Linked DNA regions of Hahella sp. HNIBRBA332. Each later gene encodes a partner of the first gene's protein in a complex. Links are inferred from orthologs where the notes say so. Each region holds a gene or a part of one and is shown on either strand. Other genes may lie near its edges.

The links.
Region 2: the proteins of dnaN (region 1) and dinB are in contact, whole or in part, in a solved structure (PDB 1OK7), measured with the Escherichia coli proteins. The link is inferred for Hahella sp. HNIBRBA332 from one-to-one orthologs.

What each region holds. Positions count from the first base shown.
Region 1 is NZ_CP132203.1:5,732,886-5,739,007, forward strand. Bases 3,311-6,122 are described here. They hold dnaN (DNA polymerase III subunit beta), read right to left. Parts: upstream 5,363-6,122; coding sequence 4,259-5,362; downstream 3,311-4,258. Other genes in these bases: O5O45_RS25340 (ABC1 kinase family protein), read right to left, coding at 3,311-4,118; dnaA (chromosomal replication initiator protein DnaA), read right to left, coding at 5,465-6,122. Outside these bases: gyrB (DNA topoisomerase (ATP-hydrolyzing) subunit B), read right to left, coding at 1-998; DNA replication/repair protein RecF, read right to left, coding at 1,022-2,149; O5O45_RS25335 (MarC family protein), read right to left, coding at 2,165-2,767; more of O5O45_RS25340, read right to left, coding at 2,841-3,310. UniProt on the Escherichia coli protein: Confers DNA tethering and processivity to DNA polymerases and other proteins. Acts as a clamp, forming a ring around DNA (a reaction catalyzed by the clamp-loading complex) which diffuses in an ATP-independent manner freely and bidirectionally along dsDNA.
Region 2 is NZ_CP132203.1:3,344,737-3,351,001, forward strand. The notes cover bases 2,100-5,054. They hold dinB (DNA polymerase IV), read left to right. Parts: upstream 2,100-3,019; coding sequence 3,020-4,090; downstream 4,091-5,054. Other genes in these bases: O5O45_RS14750 (LysR substrate-binding domain-containing protein), read left to right, coding at 2,100-2,914; O5O45_RS14760 (hypothetical protein), read right to left, coding at 4,144-4,785; O5O45_RS14765 (methyl-accepting chemotaxis protein), read right to left, coding at 4,960-5,054. Also shown: O5O45_RS14745 (MATE family efflux transporter), read right to left, coding at 315-1,715; more of O5O45_RS14750, read left to right, coding at 1,958-2,099; more of O5O45_RS14765, read right to left, coding at 5,055-6,265. UniProt on the Escherichia coli protein: Poorly processive, error-prone DNA polymerase involved in translesion repair and untargeted mutagenesis. Copies undamaged DNA at stalled replication forks, which arise in vivo from mismatched or misaligned primer ends.

The DNA.
Region 1 (6,122 bases):
AACTTAGGATCTGGAACCTTAACGGAAATAATCGCAGTCAAACCTTCGCGAGCATCATCGCCGGAGGTAGCCACCTTAGTCTTTTTCAGCATGCTCTCTTTTTCGATGTAGCTGTTAAGAGAGCGGGTAAGGGCGGCTCTAAAACCAGCCAAGTGGGTGCCGCCGTCACGCTGAGGAATATTGTTGGTAAAGCAGAAAATGTTTTCCTGGAAGGAGTCATTCCACTGCAGTGACACTTCTACAGTGATGCCATCTTCTCTTTCTTTCAGAAAGTGGAAAACTTTGTTAATTGGGTTTTTGGTCTGGTTGAGATACTCAACGAAAGCTCTTAATCCACCCTCATATTCGAAGGTTTCTGTTTTCGCAGAACGCTCATCGTGCAACGTGATCTTAACGCCAGAATTCAAGAAGGCGAGTTCGCGCAGGCGCTTGGCCAGAATATCGTAGTGAAACTCGATATTGTTAAACGTTTCTGCGGAAGGGAAGAAGTGGACTTCCGTACCTGAGCGGTCTGTTTCGCCAACTACAGATAAAGGCGCTTGCGGTACGCCGTGCTTATATACCTGCTCATGAACTTTGTTGTCGCGGCGAATAGTCAGGCGTAGTTCTTTTGAAAGCGCGTTGACTACCGATACACCTACACCGTGCAGACCGCCGGATACTTTGTAGCTGTTGTCGTCGAACTTACCGCCAGCATGCAGCATAGTCATGATAACTTCTGCGGCGGAAACGCCCATTTCTTCGTGGATATCGACGGGGATGCCACGGCCGTCATCGCTAACCGTGATTGATTCATCGGCATGAATCGTGATCTTCACTTCTTTACAGTATCCGGCCAAGGCTTCGTCGATAGAGTTATCAACTACCTCGAACACCATGTGGTGAAGACCGGTGCCATCGTCAGTGTCGCCAATGTACATACCTGGACGCTTTCTTACCGCATCCAGGCCTTTTAACACTTTGATGCTTGAGGAATCATAATTTCCCGATGAGGACATATATCTCTCCTAACCGTCACACGCTAATTGTGGACTTTGGTGACAGCACCCTGTTCCACGTGAAACATTTGCGTGTCGTATTCTTGATTAAAATGGCCGAACAAATATTCTGACTGCTGTTTGTCCAGGACCGTCACAAACACCTGGGCCCCTTTCTCCAACATTCTCGTTAACAGTGTTACCTGATTTCCGGTATCCAGCTCCGCTCCAACATCATCAATCAGCACAATGGGCCTTTGATTTGTCCGCCGCCGTAATATTTCCAATTGTGATAAGTACAGGTGAGTTATCAGAGTCTTCTGTTGACCTCTCGATAACACTTCCTTCGCGTGAACCCCACCGACCTTTACTTTAATATCCGCCCGGTGCGGGCCTAGAGTCGTAAATCCTTTTTTTACGTCGCTTTCGACTGACGAAGCCAATTGCTCCATGTGATTGACATCATTCTGATACCAGCCGTTGCTAAGCGTAATCGTCAGCTTGTCGCCAATATCCCTGGTTTGTTCACTGGACTCTTTCAGAGATTCGATGAGAATTTCTTTCAACTCAGCGAAATAAGCGTCTCTATAGCGGCTTATCTCGTCTGAATACGCTACGTATTGATTGTCCCATGCACTTAACTCAGAACGGCTAATATTACCACTTTTCAGCAATTTATTCCTTTGCAATAGCAATTTGCGCCAGTTCTGCCAAACCACTTTGAATTGGTGTTCCACGTGAAACACTCCCCAGTCGACAAAGCGCCTTCGCTCTCCAGGACCTCCGTTAATAAACCCAAAGGTATCGGGAGTGACAATCAATATAGGAAGGGCCGCCGCCAGCTCGGACAAGGTCCTGGCGCTCTCGCCATTGATCCTGACCCTTGTCAGCTTGCCTGTCTTCTGGCGGCTAACACCAATGCGGAATGACTTGCCTGCATCTTCATTAACGGCCTCGCCAAAACAGACCATTTCATCGGACAGATGTGAAACAGCGTAATCCAGTTCTTTAGTGCGAAATGACGCACCCCGTCCCAGCAGGTAAACGCCTTCCAAAAGACTACTTTTTCCACTTCCGTTATTCCCGTGAAATAACAGTAATCTCGCAGAGGTATCCAACTTTAGACTGGAGATATTACGCAAGTTGGTGAATGCAATACGGCTAAGACCCATACAAACAGTCCAGCGTCAGGATACGTGGGTCAATTTAGTCAATAGAGGCTGTAAACCAGTCAGGAACATCTCCACCGAAACCGCGATCAACAGCATCCCCATCAGACGCTCTATGGCGATGATGCCTCGCTTACGGAGTACCTTATACAAAAAGGTGGAACTCATCAGTGTGACCGCAGTGACAGACCAGGCTAGTAATACCACGATCGACCAATCCATCATTCTTTCCGGTTCCCGGGTGGAAATCAGAATCAGCGTCGCCAACGCCGAAGGGCCCGCCACAAAGGGGATTGCCAAAGGCACGATAAAAGGCTCGCCATCGGGAAGATCTTCAAGCCATTCCCTTTTGGCGGGAAAAATCATGCGCAATGCGATGATAAACAACACAATAGCGCCTGCGATGCCCACAGACTCCTTGCTCAGGCTGAATATCTTGAGCAAATACTGTCCACAGTATAAAAACACCAACAGAATCGCCAAAGCGATCAACAACTCTCTGAACAATACTTTCTTTCTTCTCTTGACGTCTACACGCTCAAGAATACTCAAGAACAAAGGAATATTTCCCAATGGGTCCATGACCACGATTAACAAGGTCAACGCGGATACGATATCCATCAACTTCCCCTTAAACAAAAAAAACCTAACACAACAATGTGCTAGGTTCTTTAACTACGCAAGTGAACCACCGTTATTGGATCAGGCTGAGCCTTTCGTCCATAAACATATCCAGTTCTGGCGCCAGTACATGTACATAACGGTCAAAATATAAAAATTGTTTTAGCAACAATGCAAACTCTCTGGGAAAGTGCAAACCGTGCTGCTCCCCAATTTTCACCAGATCCATCAGAATATTGTTAACTTCATCATCGCCAGTCTGCTGGTCGTAATATGTCGGCGGCATATCTGGCGTCATCGCATCCATCTTCTTGTAAACGTTTGCGATATCCGCCGCCAGATCATCCACGCTTAATTGAGTCTTCGTGATGCCAATTCGCGACATGGCGTCAGCCATGCCGTGGAAATTCCCCATCATTATCGCCGTGATGAAGTCAGACACCGCCTGCCAGGTTCCGGCGCCAATGCGGCCCACAATGCCGAAGTCGATAAATCCGATGCGGCCATCTTCCAGCACCATCAGGTTGCCAGCGTGAACATCCGCATGAAAGAAGTCGCACTGGGTCAAACTGGCGAACCAGGTATTCATCGCTGTGATCAGCGTCTTTTCCGGATCCGGGCAATATTTGCGAATCGTTTCCAGATCTGTCAGAGGCACGCCATAAAAACGCTCCATGGTTAAAACCCGCATGGTGCTGGCTTGCTCATATACCGTGGGCACAACCGCTTGATCATTGCCGCTATTCGCCAGAAACTCTCTAAACTCCTTGAGATTGACTGCCTCCTGATAGAAGTCACATTCCTCCATCATGGTTCGCTGAATCTCTTCCACAATGCCCGATAGTGAGGTCCAAGACAGCTTTGGCGCCAAATATTCAACCACACGCGCCGCAACATACAAAAAATTCAAATCCGTCAGCAGGACATTGCGAACGCCGGGCTTCTGCACCTTAATGACCACATCTTCTCCCGTCACCAGACGGGCGGCGTGAACCTGAGCGATGGATGCGGAAGCCAACGGTTTAGTATCGATATGCGAATATATCGACTGCAGCGGCCGCTTGAATTCTTCCTTCAGGATTTTCTCAATTTGCGAGTAGGGCAGCGGCTTGGTTTTATCCAAACACAGTTGAAACTCTTCAACATAATCTGCTGGGAAAAACGTTGGTGAGCTGGCGATAAATTGGCCCAGCTTAATATAAGTAGCGCCCAGCTCTTCAAAAGTCTGTCGCAAAAGCCTTGGCGCAGGTGCGCGATTTCCCTTCAGCCAGCCAAGGCCAACCTTGGATATGACTGCCGCCGTTTGACCAATCCTGGCGGCTCCCTTTACTGCGTTAACAATTTTTCCCATAAGCTTTTCCACTCTCTCTGAGATTCAAACTCTGTCTGCATTCAGGGGCGATTCATCCTTGCCGAACGTCATACTCAAGTGGGCGACGCGCCGCGACCTTTCGAACTCAAACAGGTTCACGGCGCTGTCAGTTTGCCTGACTATAGCCTCATAGGCATGACGACATACACAGCATCTCTGGTATCAACGCCTTCCACCAACGCGCTGCTATTCGCATTGGAAAGCGTCACTTTGACCTGCTCATCGTCCAGTGCGTTAAGCACGTCAATCAGGTAGCCCACGTTGAAGCCAATTTGCAAAGCTTCATGCGGGTATTCCACTTCCAGGCTATCCTCCGCCTCTTCCTGATCCGGGTTATTCGCAAATACTTTCAACAGGCCGTCTTCGAACTGCAGGCGAACGCCCCGAATACTTTCGTGTGACAAAATACTCGCGCGCGACAAAACGCCTTTCAACAGGACCCTGTCTGCGATCATCACCTTATCCCCAGATCTTGGGATAACTCTTTGATAATCAGGGAATTTTCCATCGATTAACTTAGAGGTGAAAGTAAAATGCCCTACGCTGGCCCGCACATGATTATCGCCGAATACCAGGGTACAGGACTCATCTGTATCACTAAGAAGACGGCCCAGCTCTAAAATCCCCTTACGAGGCACGATAGGTTGTCGCTTTTCACTAACGCCGGTTTGCAGGGACACATTGGCGAGGGCGAGACGATGGCCATCGGTTGCGACAGCGCGCAGGCCCTGCTCATCCAATTCCATCAACATGCCATTTAAATAATAACGAACATCCTGCTGGGCCATGGCGAAGGAGGTTGCATCAATCAATCGCTTAAGCTCTCTTTGCGGCAACGTGACTTTCACGCTTTCAGGTTCTTCCTCCACATTGGGGAAGTGCTCCGCAGGCAATGTAGACAATATGAAATGACTGCTGCCATAGCGTACGTTCAAACGCCCGTCTTTCAGCTCAATACCAATCGCTGCGCCTTCGGGTAGGGCGCGGCAGATATCTGTGAACTTCTTTGCGGGAACGGTGATTCTGGATTCATGCTCAATGTTTACGTCGCTAATTTCCGCGACCAGCTCCACTTCCATATTTGTGCCGGTGATAACCAGCTTTCCGTCTCTGGCGTCAAGCAATACGTTGGCGAGCACAGGCATCGTCTGGCGTTTTTCAACCACCCCAGAAATCATTTGCAATGACGTGACAAGCGCCTCTCTGGTTATAGTGAGCTTCATGTAATATCCCGTTTCTATAAACTCTTAAATCACTGAAAATATCGCTATTTTAAACTAAATTTTTTTGTCGCCATCAATCTGGCGGCGCATGCCTCAACCTAACTAGCTGGTTAACATGCGCATAAAATTCTGATAATCGTCCCGCAGAGTGGGATCGCTTTGCTGAAGTTCAATCATTACCTTACAGGCATGCAAAACGGTAGTGTGGTCCCGCCCCCCAAACGCTTCGCCGATTTCAGGCAAACTGTGATTGGTCAATTCCTTAGCCAGCGCCATAGCCATCTGTCTTGGACGGGTAATTGAGCGGGTGCGACGTTTTGACAAAATATCCGCAACGCGGATTTTGTAATATTCAGCCACCGTTCTCTGGATATTATCAATACTGACCTGCTTCTCATGCAGCGCCAGCAGATCCTTCAAACATTCGCGAATAAACGCCGGCGTGATCTCCTGCCCAGTGAAGTGCGCATTGGCAATCACCAACTTCAATGCGCCTTCCAATTCTCGAACGTTAGAGCGGATTTTTTGCGCAATGAAGAAAGCGGATTCACTGCTCAGGTGAACATTCGCCTGCTCCGCCTTTTTCATCAAAATCGCCACCCGGGTCTCCAACTCAGGCGGCTCGACCATCACCGTCAGCCCCCAACCGAAGCGAGACTTCAGACGTTCTTCCATATGGTCGATCTCTTTTGGATAGCGGTCACAGGTCAGAATCATCTGCTGACCACCTTCCAACAAGGCATTAAAGGTATGGAAAAAC
Region 2 (6,265 bases), 2.4 Mb from region 1 along the record:
ATCAATGCAAACTGCTGCGCTGACTTTATGGACTTGCGTAACTGCACTATACCCCCGAGAGAAACCGCGGTCAGTTGCGATCAAAAAACGAACACAACCAAGTTAATCCTCAATATATAAACGGATTCGGGGCGGACTACTATATAGTTTTTGTAAGAATGAGAAGGAAGACCGCCTCTAATCACAACAGGTCGCCGCACCTCAGACATGTCACGCTGAATCTAAAATTGACTCATGCTTAAAGAGGTGCGACAACCTATTGAATTTATAGGCAGTTTAATGGAAAAGAACGATTGACGCGCCGGCCATTTGGCTTAGTTGTGAGTTAATTGGGACTCAGTTGGCGCCGTTACAAAAGTACTGTTTTCTTTCCGTAATTCTCCTTTTAACGCTCGGTTCACCCGCCAGTTAAACAGTGTGGTAAGACATATTGCTGTAAACCCGAGACCCACGCCCAAGCCCATCCAGACACCGACTATTCCCCACTGACCTTTCAGCAGCCACGCCACAGGGAAGCCAACCAGCCAATATCCAACCACCGTAATCAGGGTCGGCGCCGCCCCCATACGCAAGGCCCTCAGGGCGGTCATCATGATGACCTGAGCGCCATCCACCACCTGGAAAACCGCCGCTACCGCAAGCAGGCTGACGCCTAGCGTCAACACGTCCTGATCCAAGGCCCCTTCTCCGCCAAGGGTAAAGAGACCAACGATCTGCTCAGGAAGTAACAGAAACACAAGCGCCGACACCAGGCAGAACAACCCGCCCAATGACAGACCCGTCCAGGCGTAACTCTTCAATTCTCCCATGCGACCTTCTCCGTAACATTGCCCTACACGGATAGAAGCGCCCTGAGCGAATCCAATATAGATATTGAAAGACATGGAAGCTGCCTGTAGGGCAATCTGATGCGCCGCCAACGCCACTGCACCCATGGCGCCCGCCAATAAGGTCGCAGCGGTGAACAGTCCCGCCTCCATCGTCCAGGCCAGCATGATCGGCAATCCCAGCGAATAGAACGGCTTGAAGTCCACCAAGCGGGTTTTGACTTTTGCCAGACCGCCCAGCACCGCACGGACTTCCGCATAACGGTTCAAGTCCAAGACAAGCATGACGCACATGAACACACACACCAATGCGGTTCCAATCGCGACGCCGGCAATGCCGAGTTCAGGGAAAAAGCGCCAGCCGGTCATCAGTGCATAACTTAATGGCACGTTCAGCGCCACTGCTGCAAAACTGATTCGCATGATGGAAGTGGTGCGTGACATGCCCGCAGCCAACCCCCGCAGCACCATGAATGTAAACGCCGGCAAACTGATCCAGGCGGCCTGCCCCAAGTATTGCGAAGCATACGCCACCGCCTGCGGCTCCTGGCCCATACTCAGCAACAGCGCAGGCGTCACTTTCATCGCCAGCGCCACCATGGCGGCGATCACCACGACGAGAATCAGGCCCGCCTTGACAATACGAATGATGTCCTGCCGCGCGCCGCGGCCAGTATGAAAAGCGACCTCATTGGCGACCGCTGCGAGCAAACCGCTGATCACCACCAATATGAAGTTGAATATCGCCGCGCCCAGCCCGGCGCCCGCCAACTCTTCCACTCCCAAAATCCCAAACATAACGGAATCGCAGAAAATCATGGCTGACTGCGCAACCTGGGCCGCTGATAACGGAAGGGATAATTTCAGAACTTCTCTTAACCTGCTCATTTTTCCTTGCTCACTCTTCGGCAACGTCTCACGACGAGCCTTCGCCACACACCTGTTAGTTAGTTTCACTCAATAAATTAAAACTGTCGCTCGGAATCCGCCTCCTGCAGGTCCGTATTCATTCCAAGCATGGCCAGTAAAAGAACGCCAGTCACAGCGTCTTAACAAAGCTGTTGCCTAAATTAGGTTGGAGCGGCAATATTCACAAGCGAAACATTCGCCGTTACACATGAGTTTTATTCATGCCAATCCGTCCCAGAAAATTACCACCGCTAAATGCGCTAAAAGCCTTTGAGGCCAGCGCCAGACTACTCAGCTTCTCTGTCGCTGCGCTCGAGCTGAACGTAACGCAAGGCGCAGTCAGCAAACAGGTAAAATTACTTGAGGAATATTTTGAGCAGCCTCTTTTCCTGCGGCGGGCGCGCCATATCAAATTAACGGAAGCCGGAGAAAAACTCTTTCACAGCCTGGGGGATATTTTTGATCAGTTGGTCAAAGCCTGTGACGCGGCGTCTTCCCATCAAAAAGATATTTTGCGCCTGCAAGTAACGCCTTCCCTCGCCGTTCGCTGGTTGTTCCCTCGCCTGCCTCAGTTGCAACGAGAACTCAAAGACGTCCAGCTGAAAATCACAACCATGTGGTTGTCGGCGGAGAAAGAGGCGGACCTGGATCTGGATCACTACGATATCGTATTGCATTGCGGACGCCGGCGGGATAACGGCTCAGCCAACCTGCTGCGGGAAGAGCAACTTGTACCAGTATGCCATCCCTCTTTGCTGAAGCAGCACGGGAATGACTGGGACCGCCTCATTCGCAACTTGCCGCTACTGCACCCTTCCGTCACTCATGAAGACTGGCGCAATTGGTTGACGAAAAATCCCGTGCCCGGCGTGGACCCGTCTTCAGGGCTGATATTCGATACCTTGGACATGCCGGTGACCGTCGCCATTCAGGGGCATGGCGTCGCGTTGGCGGACCCGCTGTTCATTATGGATGAATTGAAAAACGGCATCTTGACCACACCTCGCAATCATAGCCACGACAGCGGCTGGGGCTATTATTTTGTGCATCAGAAACTACGCGCTTCCGACCCCAGCATTCTTACATTCAAGCGCTGGCTGATTGCGGGTCTGCAGGAGGATATGGAGCGACTGGAAACGATCAGGCTGCTACCTTCCTTGACGCCTCTGAGCAAGTAGATTTAAAGCTCCGTTTCGTGGCGCGCATGGGCTGGTTCGCTCAGTCCTGAGGCGTTATCCTTGGACCATGTTAATCGCCGTTGAGGCCGCCTGCAGACAGGCTTTATGCGCAAAATCATCCACATTGACGCCGACTCATTCTACGCCTCCGTAGAGATTCGCGATAACCCCTCGCTGCGGCATCTGCCAGTAGCGGTGGGCGGCAGCCCTGACAAACGCGGCGTCATCGCCACCTGCAATTACAACGCTCGCGCATTTGGCGTCCGTTCCGCCATGTCTTCAGCAAAAGCCGTTCTGCTATGTCCTGATTTAGTGTTCATTCGTCCCCGCTTTGAGGTCTACCGCAGCGTATCCAAAGACATTCATAAAATATTTCGCGACTACACCGACCTGATTGAGCCTCTATCATTGGATGAAGCCTATCTGGACGTATCCGAATGCAACGCCTGCAAGGGCAGCGCTACACTCATCGCCGAAGAAATTCGCGCCCGCGTAAAACAAGACTTGCAGCTGACGGTATCGGCGGGGGTCGCCCCGAACAAGTTTTTGGCCAAAATAGCCAGCGACTGGAATAAGCCCGACGGCATCTTCGTCATCCGGCCGCAAGACATCAAAGACTTCATCCCCCAACTTTCCGTTCGCAAAATTAACGGCGTCGGTAAAGTGACCGCGGCGAAAATGGGGGCTTTAGGCATCACGACCTGCAGCGATTTACAGCAACTGTCCAAGGACGATCTGGAGCGCCATTTCGGCAGCTACGGCGAACGCCTCTACAACCTGTCACGGGGCGTGGACAACCGTCCCGTACAGACAGAGTGGGTGCGTAAATCCCTGTCCGTTGAGCACACCTACGACCACGACCTGCAAAATCTCGACGCTATTCTCGATCATTGCGAGCCTTTGTTCGAAGAGCTACTAGAGCGTTTCAATCGCATCAGTGACGCCTACCTGGTCAGCAAGCGCTTCGTCAAAGTCAAATTCGCCGACTTCACTCAGACCACCCTTGAAGAACTTCTACCGGGTTACAGCGGCCAATGGCGAAGTCTTCCCGACTACCTGCGCCTCATGAGCGCCGCCTGGGCGCGCCAGAAAAAACCTGTGCGTCTGTTGGGCATGGGAGTCAGACTGAAAGATCCTAAAAATAACAATATTGGGGAACAGCTATCGCTGTTTTGAGGCCCGCTTCTCATCGCATTCATAAAGTAAAACCTTGGCCAACACAATAATGTCTATTTACGGCGCTTTTGCATCCCCTCAACATTACCCAGCCAACCACCGGCGCAAATCAGCACAATATAGGTCCAGGGCGTAAACAGGATTATGTTACCGAGCAGGCGTCTCATCAGAGGAGGCCAGTTGTGGATGGCGTCATTTTCCATGACTTCAAACAGCAGCATGACGCAGGCGACGCCCAGTAGGGTGATGGAGGTCAGTTTGACCAGCGCATCGTGCAAGGGAGGCGTATTCTTCAGATAAGGATGAAACGCCCAATAGACGCATCCACCGCCAATCAGCGCGCCAACCGCGATGCCGGCCCACTTAAGCGTGACAGAGACTTCCATGGACGTTTCGCCCATGAACAAAGCAGTGGCCCATCCAAGAAATATTTTACCGCAGATTTCCAGCGCGCCTTGACCGCTCACCGTATGGAAACGCGCAATCCAGACGATAATCGCCAGGCTCAGCATCAGACTGGGCCCCAGGCGAAACAAGTGATAGTAAGTAAAGTCCCGTCCAATCGCGTCGTCGATCAAAAAACAGAATGCGCCGTTACTCACCCCAACGCTTAACGCCAATACCAGTGGCGAAAACAATAAGGATGTATGGGAGACGCCAGCCGCATATTTGAAACTGTGCAAGTGTAAGCCCATGCACTGCCCTCCATGTGAGCTTAACCCAACCTTTCTTTATTCTAATTATTGGTCCGACAAACTATGACGGCCTCTCATCGATCGTTACTCCCTGTCAGCTTGTCTGGCCCCTTACGAGATTGTATATCACGAATAGCGTCAATAAGTTATGCGCCGATTGTTTAAAAATGTTTCTCAAGCCACCTTGAAATTGGAAACCATTTCTTTCAACTGCGCCGCTCGGTTGCTGAGATTTTTGGAAGAATCGAACAATTTGCTTACTACCTGCTCGGTATCCCTAACTGCGTCCCGCACATGGGCGAGGTTAGCAGTCATCTCGCCAGCCACACTGCCCTGCTGCTCCGCCGCAGTAGCAATCTGCAGACTACGATTGGTGATTTCCCCCATTTCCGTCACGATGCCATCGAACATGTCTCCTGACTCGCCCACTTTGGAGGAACCTGTTTCCGCCACTTCAACGCTGGCGCCCATCAGTTCAACTGCGTCCTTAACCTGCTTCTTCAACGCCTCAATAGTGCCGTTTATTTCACCGGTGGCGTCTCGGGAGCGCATCGCCAGTTGCCTTACTTCATCCGCCACGACGGCGAAACCGCGTCCGCTTTCTCCCGCTCTCGCCGCCTCAATGGCGGCGTTAAGCGCCAGCAGGTTGGTCTGCTCGGCGATGCTTTCGATGCTGTCGGTGACAGAGGAGATGGTATCCACTTGATTGGCGATGTCCGTCACCGCCTTGGAGCAATTATCCAGATTGCGTGACAGGTTATTGATGACGTTAACCGCATCGCCCACCAACTCGTTGCCAGTGGACGCACGCTCGTTAGTAGCCTGGGTTGCGGCGGAAGTGGTGCTGGCGTGTTCCGCCACTTCTCTCACTGTCGCCGCCATCTGCTCCATGGCGGAGGACAACTGCTCAAGCTGAGAGGATTCATCGTCAATCGCTCGTTTAGCGGTCGCCATGCGGCTGGAAAGCTCTTTCGACTCATCTGACAGCGAACGGCTGATCTCCATCTGTTTTCCGATCAAATCCGCCAACGAACGCCGGGTGGATTCAATGGCGCGACTGATATGGGATACCTCATCGCGTCCGATACAGTCCAGATGAAAGGTCAGGTTACCCCGCGCCAGATTCTCCATCGCCGCCACCACTCTAGAAAAACTGCGCTGCATCGCATTAACGACGAAATGAGACGCTGCGAACATGACCACAAGAACGCCAATGCTGACCCAAACCAAGCGGGTCAGTGTTTCCTGATACAGCTCATCCGCATCGTCAAGGTATATCCCTGAAGCGATGATCCAGCCTTGTTCCGGCCAGGGCTCGATATAAGTAGTCTTATCGACCAGCTCCTCTTTTCCCGGCTTGCGCCATTGGTAGGTCACAAATCCAGACTTGCCGGCGCGAAACCATTGCGTCGCCACATCCCCAAAGCGCCCGCCTTCATTAAGGTCAATGTTAGGAACCGGCTCCCCCACCCATTCAGGT